DNA from 2 places in the Thermomonas brevis genome. Region 1 is predicted to be linked to the other one. Evidence: riboswitches for the same ligand, from Rfam matches in the RefSeq annotation. Region 1 holds a riboswitch; the other holds the start of a gene.
The links. Region 1 has a riboswitch for fluoride ahead of H9L17_RS03900 (voltage-gated chloride channel family protein). Riboswitches for the same ligand answer to the same signal wherever they lie in the genome.
Positions count from the first base shown of each region.

Region 1 (8,732 bases):
GCCTCGCGGGCCGCCAGCAGCAGATGCCGGGCGAGCGCCGGCGCGCTCAGCCGATGCCAGAAACGCGTCGGCCTGGCTTGGGCGACGTGCGGGAAGTAGAGCCGCAGGGCGGCGATGGTCGGTGCCTGCCGGGAGCTCATGGACGCGTTTCCTCGGTGGTGGTCGCGGTCGGGAGATCGCATGCCGGCCGCGCGCCGGCGCGTTCGGCTTCCGCGCTGCGGAACAGCGCGAGCTCGGCGAGGCGCAGGTGTTCCGGAGCGGCGAGCCGCCGCTTGTGGTGCTTGCCGTGGCCGATGCGCTGAGCGCGGTAGATGCCGGTGTGGCCCGAGAACAGGTAGGCGGTGACGCAGCCGATGGCCGCCAGCGGGCCGATCTCGGCGCCGAATAGTTCCATCGCCATCAGCGTGGTCGCGATGGGCGTGTTGGCCGCGCCGGAGAACACCGCGACGAAGCCGATGCCCGCCATCAGCGAAAACGGCATGTGCAGCAGCGGCGCCAGCGCGTTGCCCAGTGTCGCGCCGATATAGAACAGCGGCGTCACTTCGCCGCCCTTGAAGCCGGTGCCCAGCGAGACCACGGTGAAGCCGAACTTGCCGAAGAAATCCCACGGCGCCATCGGCTGCTGAAACGCACGCACGATGTCGGGGATGCCCAGCCCGATATAGCGATAGCCATCCAGCGCCCACAACGCAAAGGCGATCGCCAGGCCGCCCGCGAACGGCCGCAGCGGCGCCTGCGCGATCCGCCGCTTGACCAGCGCGCCAAGGCCATGCGCCGCGCTGGAAAACAGCATGCCGACAAGGCCGAACACGATGCCGGCGATCACCACCGCCAGCACGCTCCACGCACCCACAGGCACGATCCCGGCCACCGCATACGGCGTGTGATGGATGCCCCAGGCCAGACACACCTGATCGGCCACGATGCCGGCGACCATGCACGGGAACAGCGCGTCGTAGCGCATCCGGCCGATGGCGAGGATTTCCAGCCCGAACACCGCCCCGGCCAGCGGCGTACCGAACACCGACGCGAAGCCCGCGGCGATGCCGCACATCAGCAGCACGCGGCGGTCTTCGCGCTGCAGGCGCAGCAGGTGGGTGAGCTGGTCGGCCAACGCGCCGCCCATCTGCACGGCGGTGCCTTCCCGGCCCACCGATGCGCCGAACAGGTGCGACACCACCGTGCCGCCCAGCACCAGCGGCGCCATGCGCAGGGGCACGACCTTCTTCGGATCGTGGATTTCGTCGATGATGAGGTTGTTGCCGGCATTCACCTGCTTGCCCAGCAGGTGATAGACCAGCCCCACGCCGAAACCGGCGACGGGCAGCAGCCAGATCGCCCAGCGATGGGCCTCACGCCAGGCGGTGGCGCGGTCCAGGGCGAGCAGGAAGAACGCCGACGCGCTGCCGGCGAGGACGGCGACGAGGCTGGCGATGATCAGCCACTTCCCCAATCGGGGAAGCAGTTCGATCTGTTCGGAACGATGGAAAAAGGATGGCATTGGTCGTTGCTCGAAGATTCATCGGGCCGACCAATGCGGGGCGTGGGCGCGTGCCTACAGCCCCGACGTTGGTCAGGTGGCTGTAGGCGTCATCAGCAGCGGACGCTGCGGTTCGATTCACGGGAGGAACGCCATCTCCTGCGCGCACTCTAGCCGGCGGCACGGCGTCCGTCGAGTGGATGCCGCGCAACAAAAAACCCGCCGTCGCCGGCGGGTTCTTCGTGCATCGGGTGAAGCGGAAGATCAGACCTGCATCGCCTTGGCGACTTCGGCCAGATAGTCTTCCTGCACCTTCTCGATGCCTTCGCCGACCACCAGGCGCTGGAAGCCGACCACGTCGGCGCCGGCGGCCTTCAGCACGGCTTCGACGGTCTTGTCGCTGTCCAGCACGTAGTTCTGGCCGTACAGGGTCACTTCGCTGACGATCTTGTTGAGCTTGCCGCTGATGATCTTCTCGAGGATGTCGGCCGGCTTGGCCTTGTCCTTCTCGCTCATCTTCGCCAGTTCGATTTCCTTTTCCTTGGCGATGAACTCGGCCGGCACGTCGGCGGCCTTGTTGTGCGGCGGGTTCATGGCGGCGACGTGCATCGCCAGGCCGCTGGCCAGTTCGGCGCTGCCGCCGGCCAGGTCGACCAGCACGCCGATCTTGCCGTTGGTGTGCACGTAGGCGCCGACCGTGTTGTTGCCGTCGATCTTGACCAGGCGGCGGATCTGGATGTTCTCGCCCAGCTTCTGGATGGCAGCGGCGCGGGCTTCCTCGACGGTCTCGCCGGAGGCCAGCTTGGCGGCCTTCAGGGCTTCGACGTCGGCGGCGCCGGACGCCAGTGCGGCCTGCGCGACGGCATCGACGAAGGACTTGAAGTTGACGTCGTTGGCGACGAAGTCGGTTTCCGAGTTCACTTCGACCAGCACGGCCTTGCCGCCGGCCTGGGCGACGCCGATGCGGCCTTCGGCGGTGACGCGGTCGGCCTTCTTGTCGGCCTTGGCGGCGCCGGACTTGCGCAGCGCTTCGGCCGCGGCGTCGATGTCGCCGTTGGTTTCGGTGAGCGCCTTCTTGCACTCCATCATGCCGGCGCCGGTGCGCTCGCGCAGTTCCTTCACGAGGGAAGCGGTGATTTCAGCCATTGGGGAATACCTCTAGATGTATGTAAACGTCATCCCCGCGAAGGCGGGGATCCAGCGGTTGATCCGCTGAAATGCTGGGAAAGCTGGATTCCCGCCTTCGCGGGAATGACGAGCAAATGCAAATGCGAAACCGCAGCCGCGCACTATGACGCGGCCGCGTGACGGGACGATTACTCGCCCTTCTTGCCGCGACGCGCCGGCTTGGCAGCTTCCTCGCCTTCGACGGCGGCGGCGAAGTCCTCTTCGCGCACCGAAGCCGAGTTCGGCGCGGCGGCCTTGCCTTCCAGCACGGCGTCGGCGGCGGCGCGGGCGTACAGCTGCACGGCGCGGATGGCGTCGTCGTTGCCGGGGATGGCGTAGTCGACCAGGGCCGGATCGTAGTTGGTGTCGACCACCGCGATCACCGGGATGCCGAGCTTCTTGGCTTCCTTGATGGCGATGTCTTCATGGCCGATGTCGATCACGAACAGGGCGTCGGGCAGGCGGTTCATGTCCTTGATGCCGCCCAGCGAGGCCTGCAGCTTGTCGCGCTCGCGGCGCAGGCCCATGACTTCGTGCTTGACCAGCTTCTGGAAGGTGCCGTCGGTTTCCGCGGCTTCCAGTTCCTTCAGGCGGGCGACCGACTTCTTCACGGTGGCGAAGTTGGTCAGGGTGCCGCCCAGCCAGCGCTGGGTCATGTACGGCATGCCGCAACGCTCGGCTTCTTCCTTGACCGCCTCGCGCGCGCTGCGCTTGGTGCCCAGGAACAGGATGGTGCCGCGCTTCTGCGCCACGCCGCTGATGAAGTTCATCGCGTCGTTGAACAGCGGGACGGTCTTTTCCAGGTTGATGATGTGGATCTTGCCGCGGGCGCCGAAGATGTACGGGCCCATCTTGGGATTCCAGTAGCGGGTCTGGTGGCCGAAGTGGACGCCGGCTTCCAGCATCTGGCGCATGGTGATCTGGGGCATTGCAGAAACTCCGATGTATGGAATCCGCGCCGGGGGAATGAAGGCGCTGCGCCTGGCCGCGAGCGGCGGGCGCTGGATTCCGGGGTTGGGCCTCCCCGTCGTCACCGCTTCCGAACCCGCTTGCGCGGGCACCCCGGAGCGGGGATTGCCGACAGGTGTGGATTCGACGATGCGCTCGTCGTGGCGGCGATAAAGCCTCGGAAGTATGACCGAATCTGGCATTCGGGGCAAATCGCCGGGGATCGCGGGCGCGGAGGCCGCGCATCCGCAGCCTTCCAATGCGGGGAAGGGCGGGCATGGCGCGGGCGGTTGATCTGCGTCAAATGAAATGAGAATCAGTTTCGTTAACGTCTGCGGCATTCGCCCTGGACGCCGTCGCAGGGCCGCGTCTTTCCCTCTGGAGATCGTCCCGTGACCCGTCTTTCCCGCGTTTCCCCCCGACGGCGGCAGCGCCGCCGGCTGCTGGCCCTGTCGATGCTGCTGGCGCTGCACGCGCCGGCGTTCGCCGCCGATGGCGACGCCGACAAGGACAAGCCGGTCACCGAGTTGCAGAAGGTGGTCGTCACCGCCACCACCAGCGAGCGCAGCGCGGACACCGCGCCGGCCAGCGTCACCGTCGTCACCGGCGAGGAACTGCGCGCGCGCCCGGCGCGCGACGTGCTGGACGCCCTGCGCGACGCGCCCGGCCTGAACATCCGCGCGGTCGGCGGGCTGGGCCGGCGGGTGGTCAGCATGCGCGGCATGGAGAGCCGGCACACGCTGGTGCTGGTGGATGGCGAGCGCATCGCCGCCACCGACCAGGTGTTCGGCCTGAGCGACCTGCAGTTCGGCTGGGTGCCGATGGAGGCGATCGAACGGGTCGAGATCGTGCGCGGGCCGCTGTCCTCGCTGTACGGCTCCGATGCGCTCGGCGGCGTTATCAACATCATCACCCGCGACGCCGGCAGGCAATGGAGCGGCGGCGCGCGCCTGACCGCGGGCAACACCACCCGCGACGCCGGCGGCGACAACAAGCAGGCCAGCGTGCACCTGGCCGGGCCGCTGGGCGAACGCGTCTCGCTGGTGGTCGATGCGGCCTGGCAGAAGCAGCAGCCGCAGCCCGATCCGGCCAACGCGCGGATCGACCAACGCGAGGGGCAGGAGCAGTCCAGCCTGCGCGCCCGCCTGCAGTGGCGGCCGAGCGAGAACCAGCGGCTGGCGCTGACGATGATGAAAAGCGACGAGGATCGCTGGTACGGCACCAGCACCGGCAAGGTGCCGCTGTACTACCGGCAGTCCTACGATTTCGACCGCAGCCAGATCAGCTTGAGCTACGACGCCGGCATCGGCGGCGGCACCCTGCACCTGGCCGCGCAGGTGGCCGACATCCACCAGGTGCAACGCAACACCAACGGCGTCGCGCCGTCGCCGGAGCAGGGCGCGCGCGAAACCACCGTCAACGGCCACTACGGCATCGCGCTGGGCGAGGACCACCAGCTCACCGCCGGCTTCGAGGCGCGCGAGGAATGGCTGGAGCATCCCTCGTTCGCGCGCGGCCACGAAGCGCTGCGCCAGTACGCCGGCTTCTTGCAGGACGAGTGGACGCTGACCGACCGCTTCGACCTCGTCGCCGGCGCGCGCCTCGACCACCACGAGCTGTTCGGCAACGAAGTCAGCCCGCGCCTGTACGCGGTCTGGCAGCCGGCGGACGGCTGGATGCTGAAGGGCGGCTACTCGCGCGGCTTCAAGGCACCGATGCTCAAGCAGATCTCGCCCGAGTACCGCTTCGACGGCCCGCACAGCTTCATCGGCAACCCGGACGTGAAGCCGGAGAAGAGCGGCAACTTCGAGCTGTCGCTGGGCTACGCCAACGCGGACTACTGGCTGCGCGCCACCGCCTACCGCAACAAGGTCGAGGGCCTGATCGACGCGGTCTGCATCAGCCTGTGCGCCAAGCCGCTGGGCCGGCTGTACCGCTACGAGAACGTCAGCGACGCGCGCATTCGCGGCGCGGAGCTGGAAGCGGGCGTGGAGCTGCCGCACAACCTGCGCCTGAGCGGCAACTACGGCTACACCGACGCGCGCGACGCGACCGCCGACCGCCGCCTGGCCGAGCGGCCGCTGCAAAGCGGCAACGCGCGCCTCGCCTGGAGCAGCGCCGACCGCGCCTGGCAGTGGGAACTGCGCCACGACTACATCGGCAACCAGCTCACCGCCGCTGGCCAACATCAGCGTTCCTACCGCCTGTGGAGCGCCTCGCTCAAGCGCAGCCTGTTCGGCAACGCCAGCGTGCAGGTGGGCGTGGAGAACCTGGCCGATCATCGCGTCGAGGATGACGGCGCCTACAACTACCTCGAACGCGGCCGCTACGTGTACGCCATGTTCGGGATCGGGTTCTGACGATGACGCGCTGGGCACGATGGTGCGGCGCCGCGCTGCTGGCCGTCGCGGGAATGCTCACGATGCCGTCCGCCGCCGTGCGGGCGGCATCGCCGCAAGCGGGGGAGGCGCGGCTGGCGCTGGTGGGCAGCGGCTTCTTTCCGCAGGGCAAGCTGGCCCTGTACCGGCAGCTTGCCGCGCGCGAGGGAGTGCGGCTGGACTACGCGAGCACGCCGCTGACGCCGGAGGCGCTGGCCGCGCTCGACGGCGCGGATCTGGTGCTGGCCGAACTGCCGCCGGTGCAGCAGTGGCGCGACGAGAAATTGCCGCGGCAGCTGGGAGGGCTGCCGCGCACGCTGGTCATCGACCGCGACGGCGAGCAGGCACGGGGATTGGACAAGGCGCAGGCCACGCTGCTCGCGGCCTACGCGCGCAACGGCGGCGAGCGCAACCTGACCGCGCTGCTGCGCTACCTGCGCCAGTGGAAGGCCGAGGGCAGGCCGCCCGCCGATCCGCAGCCGGCGCTGGTGATGCCGCGCACCGGCATCTACCACCCGGACTACCGCGACCTCGCGTTCTCCTCGCTGGACGACTATCTGCGCTGGCTGGGGCCGAAGGTGAAGCCGGGCCAGCCGGTGGTCGGCATCTCGATGTTCGCCTCGGCGATCGGCAGCGATTCCACCGCCCACATCGACGCGCTGATCCGCGAGATCGAAGCGCGCGGCGGCATCGCGCTGCCGTTCTTCCGCGACACCGACGGAGGCGTGCCGGTGGAGTCGCTGCTGATGCGCGACGGCAAGCCTTTCGTGGACGCGTTGGCGAACTTCGAGATCCTCTACCGCGGCGACATCGGCAGCGACTACGCGCGCCTCGGCGTGCCGGTATTGCAGGCGATCACCTACTGGGACGGGCCGGAGCCGGTGTGGCAGGCCGACCGTCAGGGCATCTCGCCGGGCATGACCTCGTTCTACCTGGCGATCCCCGAACAGGCCGGCATGATCGACCCGCTGATCGTGGCCGCCGGCAAGTCGCGCACGCCGCCGCAGCCGATCCAGGCGCAGATCCGCGCGCTGGCGAACAAGGCGCTCAACTACGCCAAGCTGCGGCACCTGCCGGCGGCGGACAAGCGCGTCGCCATCGTGTTCTACAACTATCCGCCGGGCGAGAAGAACCTCGGCGCATCGGGCCTGAACCTGCCGCGCAGCCTGCACGCCGCGCTAGCGGCGATGCGCGAGGCCGGCTACGGCACCGACCTGCCGACCGAGGACGGCCTGCTGGCCTCCTTGCAGCGGCTGCTGTCGCCCTCGTATCGCGGCGTCGGCGAAGTGGACGCGCTGCTGCGCGAAGGTCTGGCCGGCTGGCTGCCGCTGCGCGATTACCGGCGCTGGTTCGATGCATTGCCGGAGGCGACGCGCGCGAAGATCGTGTCGGCGTGGGGCGAGCCGGAATCCAGCCCGTGGCTGCGCCATCGCAACGGCGAAGCCGGCTTCGCCATCCCGCGCCTGCAATTGCGCAACGTCACCCTGCTGCCGCAGCCCGCGCGCGCCGCGCCCGGCAGCGACGGCGCGCACGACAGCAGCGCCAGCTACCACGACGTCACCCGCCCGGTCGATCACTTCTACCTCGCCGCTTACCAATACTTGCGCGAGCAGGCAGGACGCGACGCCATCGTCCACTTCGGCACCCACGGCACGCAGGAATGGAGCTATGGCAAAGAGCGCGGATTGTCGGTGTTCGACAATCCGATGCTGCTGGTCGGCGACGTGCCGGTGGTGTATCCGTACATCGTCGACGACGTGGGCGAAGCGCTGCAGGCCAAGCGGCGCGGGCGCGCGGTGATCGTCAGCCACCAGACGCCGGCGTTCGGCGCGGCGGGCCTGCACGGCGACGGGCTGCGGTTGCAGCAGCTGATCGAGGAATACCAAGCGCTCGACCACGGCGCGGTGCGCGATGCGGCGGCGCGGCAGTTGCGCGAACTGGCCGGCAAGAGCGGCATCGCGAAGGATCTGAAGTGGGATGCCGCGCGCACCGAGGCCGACTTCGACGGCTTCCTCGGCGCACTGCACGAATACCTGGACGAGTTGGGCGAGCAGGCGCAGCCGCTGGGTCTGCACAGCTTCGGCGTCAGCGAGGACGCGGCGCGGCGCGGCGACACCGTGCGGCTGATGCTGGGCAAGCGCATCGACGCGGCGCTCGGCCTCGGCAAGAAGGCGCCCGCCGACTACACGGCGCGCGCAGACGAAGCGGGCCGCGTGTGGCTGCAACGGCATCTGATCGAACAACAGCCGCTGCCGGTCGATGCGTCCGCCGCGCAGCGCGAGCTGTTGCAGGCCGCGCAGCGCACTTACTCTTCGCTGGACGCAGCGCCGGAACTCGCCGGCCTGCTGGATGCGCTGGCCGGCCGCTATTCCACGCCGGGCCTCGGCGGCGACCCGCTGCGCACGCCGGAGAGCCTGCCGACCGGGCGCAACCTGTACGGCTTCGATCCGCAGCGGGTGCCTTCGCGCGCGGCGTGGGAAGCCGGCCAGACTGCGCTGCAACAGCTGGTCGACAGCTATCGCGGAAGCCACGCAGGCGCATATCCGGACAAGCTGGCGTTCTCGCTGTGGGGCGTGGAGACCATGCGCCACAACGGCATCCTCGAAGCGCAGGTGTTCGCCGCGCTGGGCGCGCGTCCGGTGTGGGACGACGGCGGTCGCATCGAGAAGGTCGAGCTGATCCCGGCCTCGGAACTGGGCCGTCCGCGCATCGACGTGGTGCTCTCGGCTACCGGCCTGTACCGCGACCAGTTCGGCGTG
Region 1 is NZ_CP060711.1:839,851-848,582, reverse strand. Features, by position in the region: gene H9L17_RS03905 (hypothetical protein) at 1-140, opposite strand, end outside; gene H9L17_RS03900 (voltage-gated chloride channel family protein) at 137-1,501, opposite strand; fluoride riboswitch at 1,578-1,649, opposite strand; gene tsf (translation elongation factor Ts) at 1,745-2,626, opposite strand; gene rpsB (30S ribosomal protein S2) at 2,797-3,576, opposite strand; gene H9L17_RS03885 (TonB-dependent receptor plug domain-containing protein) at 3,988-5,955, shown strand; gene cobN (cobaltochelatase subunit CobN) at 6,018-8,732, shown strand, end outside.

Region 2 (8,732 bases), 950 kb from region 1:
CCGCCGCGTCCGGCAGCTACGGCGTGGACCGCATCGCCGACCTGTCCGCCGAGCGCAAGCGCCGCTTCTTCCTGCGCGGCACCGGCCCCAACGAAGGGCTGGTGCGGGTCAAGCCGCACCTGCGCCAGCTGGTGGAGTTCCGCCAGCTCAACTTGCTGGCGCCCGACTACGGCCTGCGCCAGCGCTTCCACGCGGTGTTCTGCCGCAACGTGATGATCTATTTCGACAAGCCCACCCAGTACGAGGTGCTGCGCAAGATCGCGCCGCTGCTGACGCCGGGCGGACGCTTCTACGCCGGCCACTCGGAAAGCTTCGCCCACGCGCAGGACGTGATGCTGCCCTGCGGCCGCACCATCTACCGCGCCGCCCAGGACGCTCGATGAGCGTGCTTCCCTCCCGCGCAGCGCCGGCGCGCAGCCCGCCGCCGGGCAGCTACTACGACCCGGCGCTGGACGCCGATGTCATCAAGCTGCTGCCGGCCGAATGGCGGGTGACCTCGGACGAGGTCGCGCTCGCCACCGTGCTGGGCTCCTGCGTGGCCGCCTGCATCTACGACGCCAGCGCCAACGTCGGCGGCATGAACCACTTCATGCTGCCCGACGCCGCGCCCGGCGACGGCAGCGCACGCTACGGCGCGCACGCGATGGAACTGCTGATCAACGGCCTGCTCAAGCACGGCGCGATGCGCCAGCGCCTGCAGGCCAAGGTGTTCGGCGGCGGCAACGTGCTGCCGGGCATGACCCTCGATCCCATCGGCACGCGCAACGGCAATTTCGTCCTCGACTACCTGTCGGCCGAGCGCATTCCGATCCTGGCGCAGGACCTGTTCGGCAACCAGCCGCGCAAGGTCTGCTTCTTCGCCCGCAGCGGGCGCACCCTGGTCAAGCGCCTGCCCGCCGCGGGCGAGATCGCGCGGGTCGAACGCGCCTATCGCAGCCAGCTGGCGCAGAAGCCGGTGGCCGGTTCCGTGGAGTTGTTCTGATGAGCATGCAGATTCCCCAGCGTCCGGGCGGCAAGATCCGCGTCCTGATCGTCGACGACTCGGCGCTGGTGCGCCAGGTGCTGACCGAGCTGCTGTCGGCCGATCCGGGCATCGAGGTGGTCGGCACCGCGGCCGACCCGCTGATCGCCCGCGAGAAGATCAAGCAGCTCGAACCCGACGTACTCACCCTCGACGTCGAAATGCCGCGCATGGACGGCCTCACCTTCCTGCAGAACCTGATGCGGCTGCGGCCGATGCCGGTGGTGATGGTGTCCTCGCTGACCGAAGCCGGCGCGCAGGTCACGCTGGACGCGCTGGCGCTGGGCGCGGTGGATTTCGTCACCAAGCCCAAGCTCGACGTCGAGCGCGGCCTCAACAACTACGCCGGCGAACTGTGCGAACGCGTGCGCCACGCCGCGCGTGCGCGCGTCGCCCGGTTGCAGCCGGCTGTCGCGGCCGCGCAGGCGGCGCCGGTCATCAAGTACCGCACCACCGACCGGCTGATCGCCATCGGCGCCTCCACCGGCGGCACCGAGGCGATCCGCGTCATCCTCGAAACGATGCCGGCCGACGCGCCCGCCACCGTCATCACCCAGCACATCCCCGCCGCCTTCAGCAAGCCGTTCGCCGAGCGCCTGAACCGCCACAGTAAGATGACCGTGGTGCAGGCCGAGGACGACATGCCGCTGCTGGCCGGCCATGCCTACGTCGCCCCCGGCGGCCTGCACCTGCGCGTGCAGCGCAGCGGCGCGCGCTGGCGCTGCCGGCTGGGCGAGGACGACCCGATCCGCCGCCACCGCCCCAGCGTCGACGCGCTGTTCGAGTCGGTGGCCGTCGCCGCCGGCGCCAACGCCAGCGCCGCCCTGCTCACCGGCATGGGCGACGACGGCGCGCGCGGGCTGCTGGCGCTGCGCAAGGTCGGCGCCGCCACCATGGTCCAGGACGAGGCCACCAGCGTGGTCTGGGGCATGCCCGGCGCCGCCTACACGCTGGGCGCGGCGCAGCAGGTGCTGCCGCTGCAGGAGATCGGCGGCGCGCTGCTGGCGAGCACCGCGGTCGGCGGCGGCTGAGCGCCGCCGCGGGCGATTCCTCTAAAGCCGGCGCCCTGCCCGGCCGTTATCCCCCTTGAGTCCCTGCAGAGATCGACGATGGAATCCCGTGCCCTGCTCCGCATCGCCGCACCGATCGCGCTGATGTTGCTGCTGTTCGTTGCCGAAGCCCTGGCCTGGCCGCTGGCCGTGCGCCTGGCGCTGGTGGTCACCTCCGCGCTCGCGTGGGGCGTGGTGGCCTGGCGTGCGCTGCCCAGCAAGTCCGAGGTGAAGGTGCTGCACGACCACGCCAGGCTGCTCGGCGAGCTGCGCGGCTTCGTCGGCAACGAGATCAATGGTTCGCACGCGGAGATCGAACGCACCCGCACCCTGATCCGCGAATCGGTGGCCAAGCTCGGCGGCAGCTTCGACGCGGTCAACCGCAAGTCGCGCGAGCAGAGCACGGTGGTGGCGCGGCTGGTCGAGCGCACCGGCGACGACAGCGGCTCCATCGACATCTCCCGCTTCGCCCAGCAGGCCACCCAGCAGATGGAACAGCTGGTCGAGGCGCTGGAGCAGGCCAGCAGCCAGAGCGGCGTCACCGTCAGCCACATCGACGCGATGGCCGGCCACCTCGACGGCATCTTCGCGCTGCTGGAAGACGTGAAGTCGATCGCCGACCAGACCAACCTGCTGGCGCTGAACGCCGCCATCGAGGCCGCCCGCGCCGGCGAGGCCGGCCGCGGCTTCGCGGTGGTGGCCGACGAAGTGCGCAACCTGTCCGAGCGCAGCACCGCCTTCAACGAGCAGATCCGCAAGCTGGCGCACAACGCCAAGGAATCCATCGCCAAGGTTCGCGAGACCGTGTCGCAGACCGCCTCGCGCGACCTCGACCGCGCCCGCGTCGCGCGCAACGAATCGGCCTCGATGATGGACCGGGTGGAAGGCATCCACCGCAGCCTCGGCAACGGCATGCGCGACATCGCCGACTGCGGCCGCGCGATCGACGGCTCGGTGGCGGAAGCGGTGCGCTCGCTGCAGTTCGAGGACATCGCCACGCAGGCGCTGACCGCGGCCGGCGTGCACCTGCAGCGCCTGGAGCAGATCAACAACGAAGCGACCACCCTGCACGACCTGCTGCGCGGCAGCCACGGCTTCCAGGACCCGGAAATGCGCAAGGCGCTGGCCCACATCGGCAGCCGCATCGCCCAGATGCGCGGCGAATGGGAGCGCCCGCCGCACAAGCCGGTGCTGCAGCAGAGCATGGACGCCGGCAGCGTCGAACTGTTCTGACGCCCTCCCCGCGTCGCTCGGAAATCCCGGCTCCGGCCGGGATTTTCGTTTTCGCGATGGCAATGTTTGACGCGGATCGACGCGGAAAGAGCCGGATCAAGCGACGCTTGCGCAGTAAATCCGCTCTATCCGTGACATCCGCATAGATCCGCGTCAAAAACCCCGCTCATACACCTGGAAACGGCTCTCGGACCGCCAGCGCCATCCGCGAGCCCAGCCACACCAACAGCAGCCCCGCGGCCAGCGTCGTGCCTAGATAGACCAGCGCCATCCCGCTGCGCGGCGAGCGCGCCAGCAGCAGGCATTCCAGCATCAGCGAGGAATAGGTGGTGAATCCGCCAATCAGGCCGACGATCAGGAACGCACGCCAATACAACGCATGCGGGCCGCGCCCTTCCAGCCAGACCGCGAGAAAGCCGATCGCGAACGAACCGATCAGGTTGGCCGCCAGCGTGCCCCACGGGATGCCTTCGCCCAACCGCCGCAGCAGCGCACCGCTCAGCCAGAACCGCGCCGCGGAGCCCAGCGCGCCGCCGCACATCACCAGGACCAGCTGCTGCCACCAGATCGTCGCCATCGTTCGCTCCTCGTTGCAACCGGAGCGCGCGCCTGCCGCCCGGTGGTGGGGTTGGCAGGCATCATCAGCCGGAACGGCGGTTCGGGGAGGATGCCATCTCCCGTGCGCGCAGTATGCCTAGCCGCCGCGCTCGCCGCGAGCGCGGGCGCGCGCCTCGCGCAGGGCGTCGAGCTTTTCCTTCAGCTTGATCTCCAGCCCGCGGGAAACCGGCTGGTAATAGACGCGCTCGCCCATCCCGTCCGGGAACGCGGTCTGGTCGAGGGCGATGCCGCCTTCGACGTCGTGGTCGTACTGGTAGCCCTTGCTGTAGCCCAGCGACTTCATCAACTTGGTCGGGGCGTTGCGCAGGTGCAGCGGCACCGGCTGTGTGCCCAGCGCGGCGATGTCGGCGCGCGCCGCGTTCAAGGCCATGTAGCTGGCGTTGGACTTGGCCGTGCCGGCGAGATAGATAGCGAGGTTGGACAGCGCGATATGGCCTTCCGGCGCGCCGATGCGGTCGAAGGCGTTCCAGACGTTGATCGCCATTTCCAGCGCGCGCGGATCGGCCAGGCCGACGTCCTCCACCGCCATGATGGTCATCCGGCGCAGCAGGTAGGACGGGTCGCAGCCGCCGTCGAGCATCCGCGCCAGCCAGTAGATGGCACCGTCCGGGTTGGAGCTGCGCACCGACTTGTGCAGCGCCGAGATCTGGTCGTAGAACTGGTCGCCGCCCTTGTCGAAGCGGCGGGTGCGGTCGGCCAGCACCTGATGCAGGGTGGCCTCGGTGATCGTGCCGCCCTCGCCCTCCGCGATGTCGGCGGCGATCTCCAGCAAAGTGAGCGCGCGGCGCACGTCGCCGTCGGCGGCGGCGGCGATCTCGTCCAGCGCCGTATCGTCGATCCGCAGGCCGCGCCCGCCCAGACCGCGCTCCTCGTCGTCCAGCGCCTGCCGCAGCGCCTGCGCGATGTCCGGCGCCGACACCGGCTCCAGCACGTGCACGCGGCAGCGCGACAGCAGCGCGGAGTTGAGTTCGAACGAGGGATTCTCGGTGGTCGCGCCGACGAACAGGATGGTGCCGCGCTCGATGTGCGGCAGGAAGGCGTCCTGCTGCACCTTGTTGAAGCGGTGCACCTCGTCCACGAACAGGAGGGTGCGGCGGCCGGTGTCGAAGCGCGCCTGCGCCTGCGCCAGCACCTCGCGCACCTGCGGCAAGCCCGACAGCACCGCCGAGATCGCCACGAACTCGGCGTCGGCATGGCGCGCCAGCAGCAGCGCCAGCGTGGTCTTGCCGCAGCCCGGCGGCCCCCACAGGATCATGGAATGCATGCGCCCGGCCTCGATCGCGCGGCGCAGCGCGGAACCGGGCGCCAGCAGGCGGTGCTGGCCGACCATGTCGTCCAGCGTGCGCGGGCGCATGCGCTCGGCGAGCGGGCGCAGCGCCTCGCCGGCGACGCTGCCGAGCAGGTCGGTGGAATCGGAGGGCTTTGGCGTGCGCGCGGGCATGTCGCGATTCTACGCGGGCGACGTGCAGGCGATTTTCAGATCGCCGTCCACGCCACTCCAAGGCGCGCATGAACCGGCGGCGTTACCCGCCGATCACGTCCACGCCCTTGCCCGGCACGTAGCTGAAGGTGCCCTTGGCGAAGGCCGGGTTGCGCTTCCAGCCGGAAAACGCGATGGCGGTGCGCTGGCCCAACGCGTCCACGTAGTCCAGCTGCGACAGCTGGCCGTCGGCGAAGCCCAGCCGCGCCGTCTTGAAGCCGGCGTCGGCGCCGCGCGGCGCGATCTCCAGCCACTCCACGCCGTCGCGCGTGCCGGCTTCCTTGACGATGAAATCGCGATCCAGCTTGGCCGGCTCCAGCAGGATGGCGAGCGGGCTGTTGGCCTCCTCCACGCCCTGCGCGCGCTTGCTGACCTGGTTCAGGTCGGGATCGAACACCCACACGGTCTTGCCGTCGGCCACGATCAGCTGCGGATACGGCTTCACGTATTCCCAGCGGAACAGGCGCGGCGCGGACACCGCCACGCGGCCGGTGCTGCTTTCCTTGCGCTTGCCGCGCACATCGAAGACCTGCTGGCTGAACTGGCCGTCCAGACCCTTCAATCCCTTGGCGAAGGCGTCCAGCTCGTCGCGCGCGCCGGCGTTGGCGAGATTGGCGGCCAGCAGCAACGCGGCGGCCAGGGAAGTGGTGGCGATCTTCATGCGGGGTCTCCTGCAACGTTGCGATGCAGTGTGGCGAAACGATGCTGAATGGGATGTGGGAAAGCGTTCCGACGCGGATCGCCGTAGATGACACGGATAAAGCGATCCATTCCTCGGGCTTGGCTCGATCCGCTTTTTCCGCGTCGATCCGCGTCAAGGAAGCCTTCAGGCGCGCGGCGGCGGCGGCGCCAGCACCGTGCGGTCGCCGTTGTGCTCCGGCGTGCTGACGATGCCGGCCGCTTCCATCGCCTCGATCAGCCGCGCGGCGCGGTTGTAGCCGATCTTCAGGCGCCGCTGCACGCCGGAAATCGAGGCGCGGCGGGTTTCGGTCACGATCTGCACCGCCTGGTCGTACAGCGGATCGGCCTCGGGATCGTCGCTGGATGCGGCTTCCGGCAGGCCGTTGGCGCCGACGCTGGTGCCGTCGTACAGGGTCTGCGCCTCTTCCAGCACGCCCTCGATGTAGTCCGGGCCGCCGGCCTGCTTGAGGTGCTCGACCACGCGATGCACTTCCTCGTCGGACACGAACGCGCCGTGCACGCGCTCCGGCATCGCGGTGCCGGGCGGAAGGTAAAGCATATCGCCGTGGCCCAGCAGGGTTTCCGCGCCGCTCTGGTCGAGAATGGTGCGGGAGTCGATCTTGCTGCTGACCTGGAAGGCGATGCGGGTCGGGATGTTGGCCTTGATCAGGCCGGTGATCACGTCCACCGAGGGCCGCTGCGTCGCCAGGATCAGGTGGATGCCGGCGGCGCGCGCCTTCTGCGCCAGGCGCGCGATGAGTTCTTCGACCTTCTTGCCGACGATCATCATCATGTCGGCGAATTCGTCGATGAAGACCACGATGAACGGCAGCGGCTCCAGCGTCGGCGGCGCTTCGTCCAGGCCGGGGTTCGGCTTGAACAGCGGGTCGAGCAGCGGCTGGCCGGCGTCGGCGGCGTCCTTCACCTTCTTGTTGAAGCCGGCCAGGTTGCGCACGCCCACCGCGCTCATCAGCTTGTAGCGGCGCTCCATCTCCGCCACGCACCAGCGCAGGCCATTGGCGGCCTCCTTCATGTCGGTGACCACCGGCGCGAGCAGGTGCGGGATGCCCTGGTAGACCGACAGCTCCAGCATCTTCGGGTCGATCATCAGCATCCGCACGTCGCGCGCGGACGCCTTGTACAGCAGCGACAGCACCATCGCGTTGACCGCCACCGATTTGCCCGAGCCGGTGGTGCCCGCCACCAGCAGGTGCGGCATGCGCGCGAGGTCGGCGACGATGGGCTTGCCGGCGATGTCCTTGCCCAGCGCCAGGGTCAGCGCGCTGGCCGACTTGTCGTATTCCCGGGAGCGCAGCAGCTCGCTGAGATAGATCATCTCGCGGTGGGTGTTCGGCGTTTCCAGGCCGATGACCGACTTGCCGGGGATCACGTCCACCACGCGCACCGACTTCACCGACAGGCCGCGCGCGATGTCCTTGTCCAGCGAGGAAATCTGGCTGACCTTCACGCCGGGCGCGGGCTGCACCTCGAAGCGGGTGATCACCGGGCCCGGATAGGCGCCGACCACCTCCGCGTCGATGCGGAAGTCCTTGAGCTTGAACTCGATCTGCCGCGACAGCGTTTCCAGCGTCTGCGCGTCGTAGCCCTTGGGCTGCGGCTTGGGATCGTCCAGCAGCGCCAGCGGCGGGATGCCGGAGCCGTCGTCGACGTGGAACAGCGGGATCTGCTGCTCGCGCTTGGCGCGCTCGCTCTTCTCCACCGTCGGCGCGGCCGGCGGCTCGATCTTCACCTTCTCGCGCTTGGCGCGCAGCTCGGTGTCGACCTTGCGCGCTTCCACGCGCTCCTCGCGCAAGGCACGCGCCTCGTTCCATTCCTCGGCCTGCTTCACGCCCTGCCGCGCGCCGCGCTGCAGCAGCGACGGCAATGCCAGCACCCAGCCGCCGATCCGGTCCATCACCGCCAGCCACGACAGCCCGGTCGCCAGCGTCACCGACACCAGCAGCAGGCTGAGCAGGAACAGGTTGGACCCCAGCGGTCCGAACCCGCGCTCCAGCGAGCGCCCGGTCAGTTCGCCGAGGATGCCGCCGCTGCCGGCGGAGAAATCGTTGCCGCCGCCGACGCGCAGGTACAGCAGCCCGCAGGCCGCGACCAGGAAGCCGACGATGCCGACCAGCCGCAGCGCCGGGCCGAGGTCGGCCTCGCCGTCGCCGTCCGTGTCCATGCCGAACAGCGCGATCCACGCGATCGCGCCGAGCACGATCGGCAGCAGGAAGGCGACGTAGCCGCACAGGAACAGCAGGAAGCTGGCGATCCACGCGCCGGCCGGGCCGCCCACGTTGTGCAGCGGCGCGAGCAGGCTGGAATCGCGGTCGAAGCCGGGATCGGCCGGCGAATAGGTGAACAGGCAGGCCAGCAGGTACAGCAGCGCCGGCGCGATCACGATCAGGGCGAGATCGCGCCACAGCCGCGAGCGGCGCGGGTTTGCGCCCGCGCGGACGTTGCCCGCCTTCGATGCCGCTTTCCGGCCGGCCTTGCCGACCTCGGACGCCGCTTTCGCCACCTGCGATCAGACCTCAGGAATCTCCCATAGGCCTTTGATAATACGTCAAAGACCCATGTCCCGCAGCGCCGGATGCACGATCCTGCCGGCATCGACATTGATGCCCTTCGCCAGCGCCGGATCGCTGCG
Region 2 is NZ_CP060711.1:3,323,602-3,332,333, reverse strand. Features, by position in the region: gene H9L17_RS15375 (CheR family methyltransferase) at 1-383, shown strand, start outside; gene cheD (chemoreceptor glutamine deamidase CheD) at 380-982, shown strand; gene H9L17_RS15365 (protein-glutamate methylesterase/protein-glutamine glutaminase) at 982-2,052, shown strand; gene H9L17_RS15360 (methyl-accepting chemotaxis protein) at 2,131-3,303, shown strand; gene crcB (fluoride efflux transporter CrcB) at 3,470-3,880, opposite strand; fluoride riboswitch at 3,929-3,990, opposite strand; gene H9L17_RS15350 (replication-associated recombination protein A) at 3,998-5,275, opposite strand; gene lolA (outer membrane lipoprotein periplasmic chaperone LolA) at 5,445-6,062, opposite strand; gene H9L17_RS15340 (DNA translocase FtsK) at 6,228-8,603, opposite strand; gene ald (alanine dehydrogenase) at 8,649-8,732, opposite strand, start outside.
Region 2: linked by a shared signal. The riboswitch ahead of crcB (fluoride efflux transporter CrcB) and the one ahead of H9L17_RS03900 (voltage-gated chloride channel family protein) in region 1 are both predicted to bind fluoride.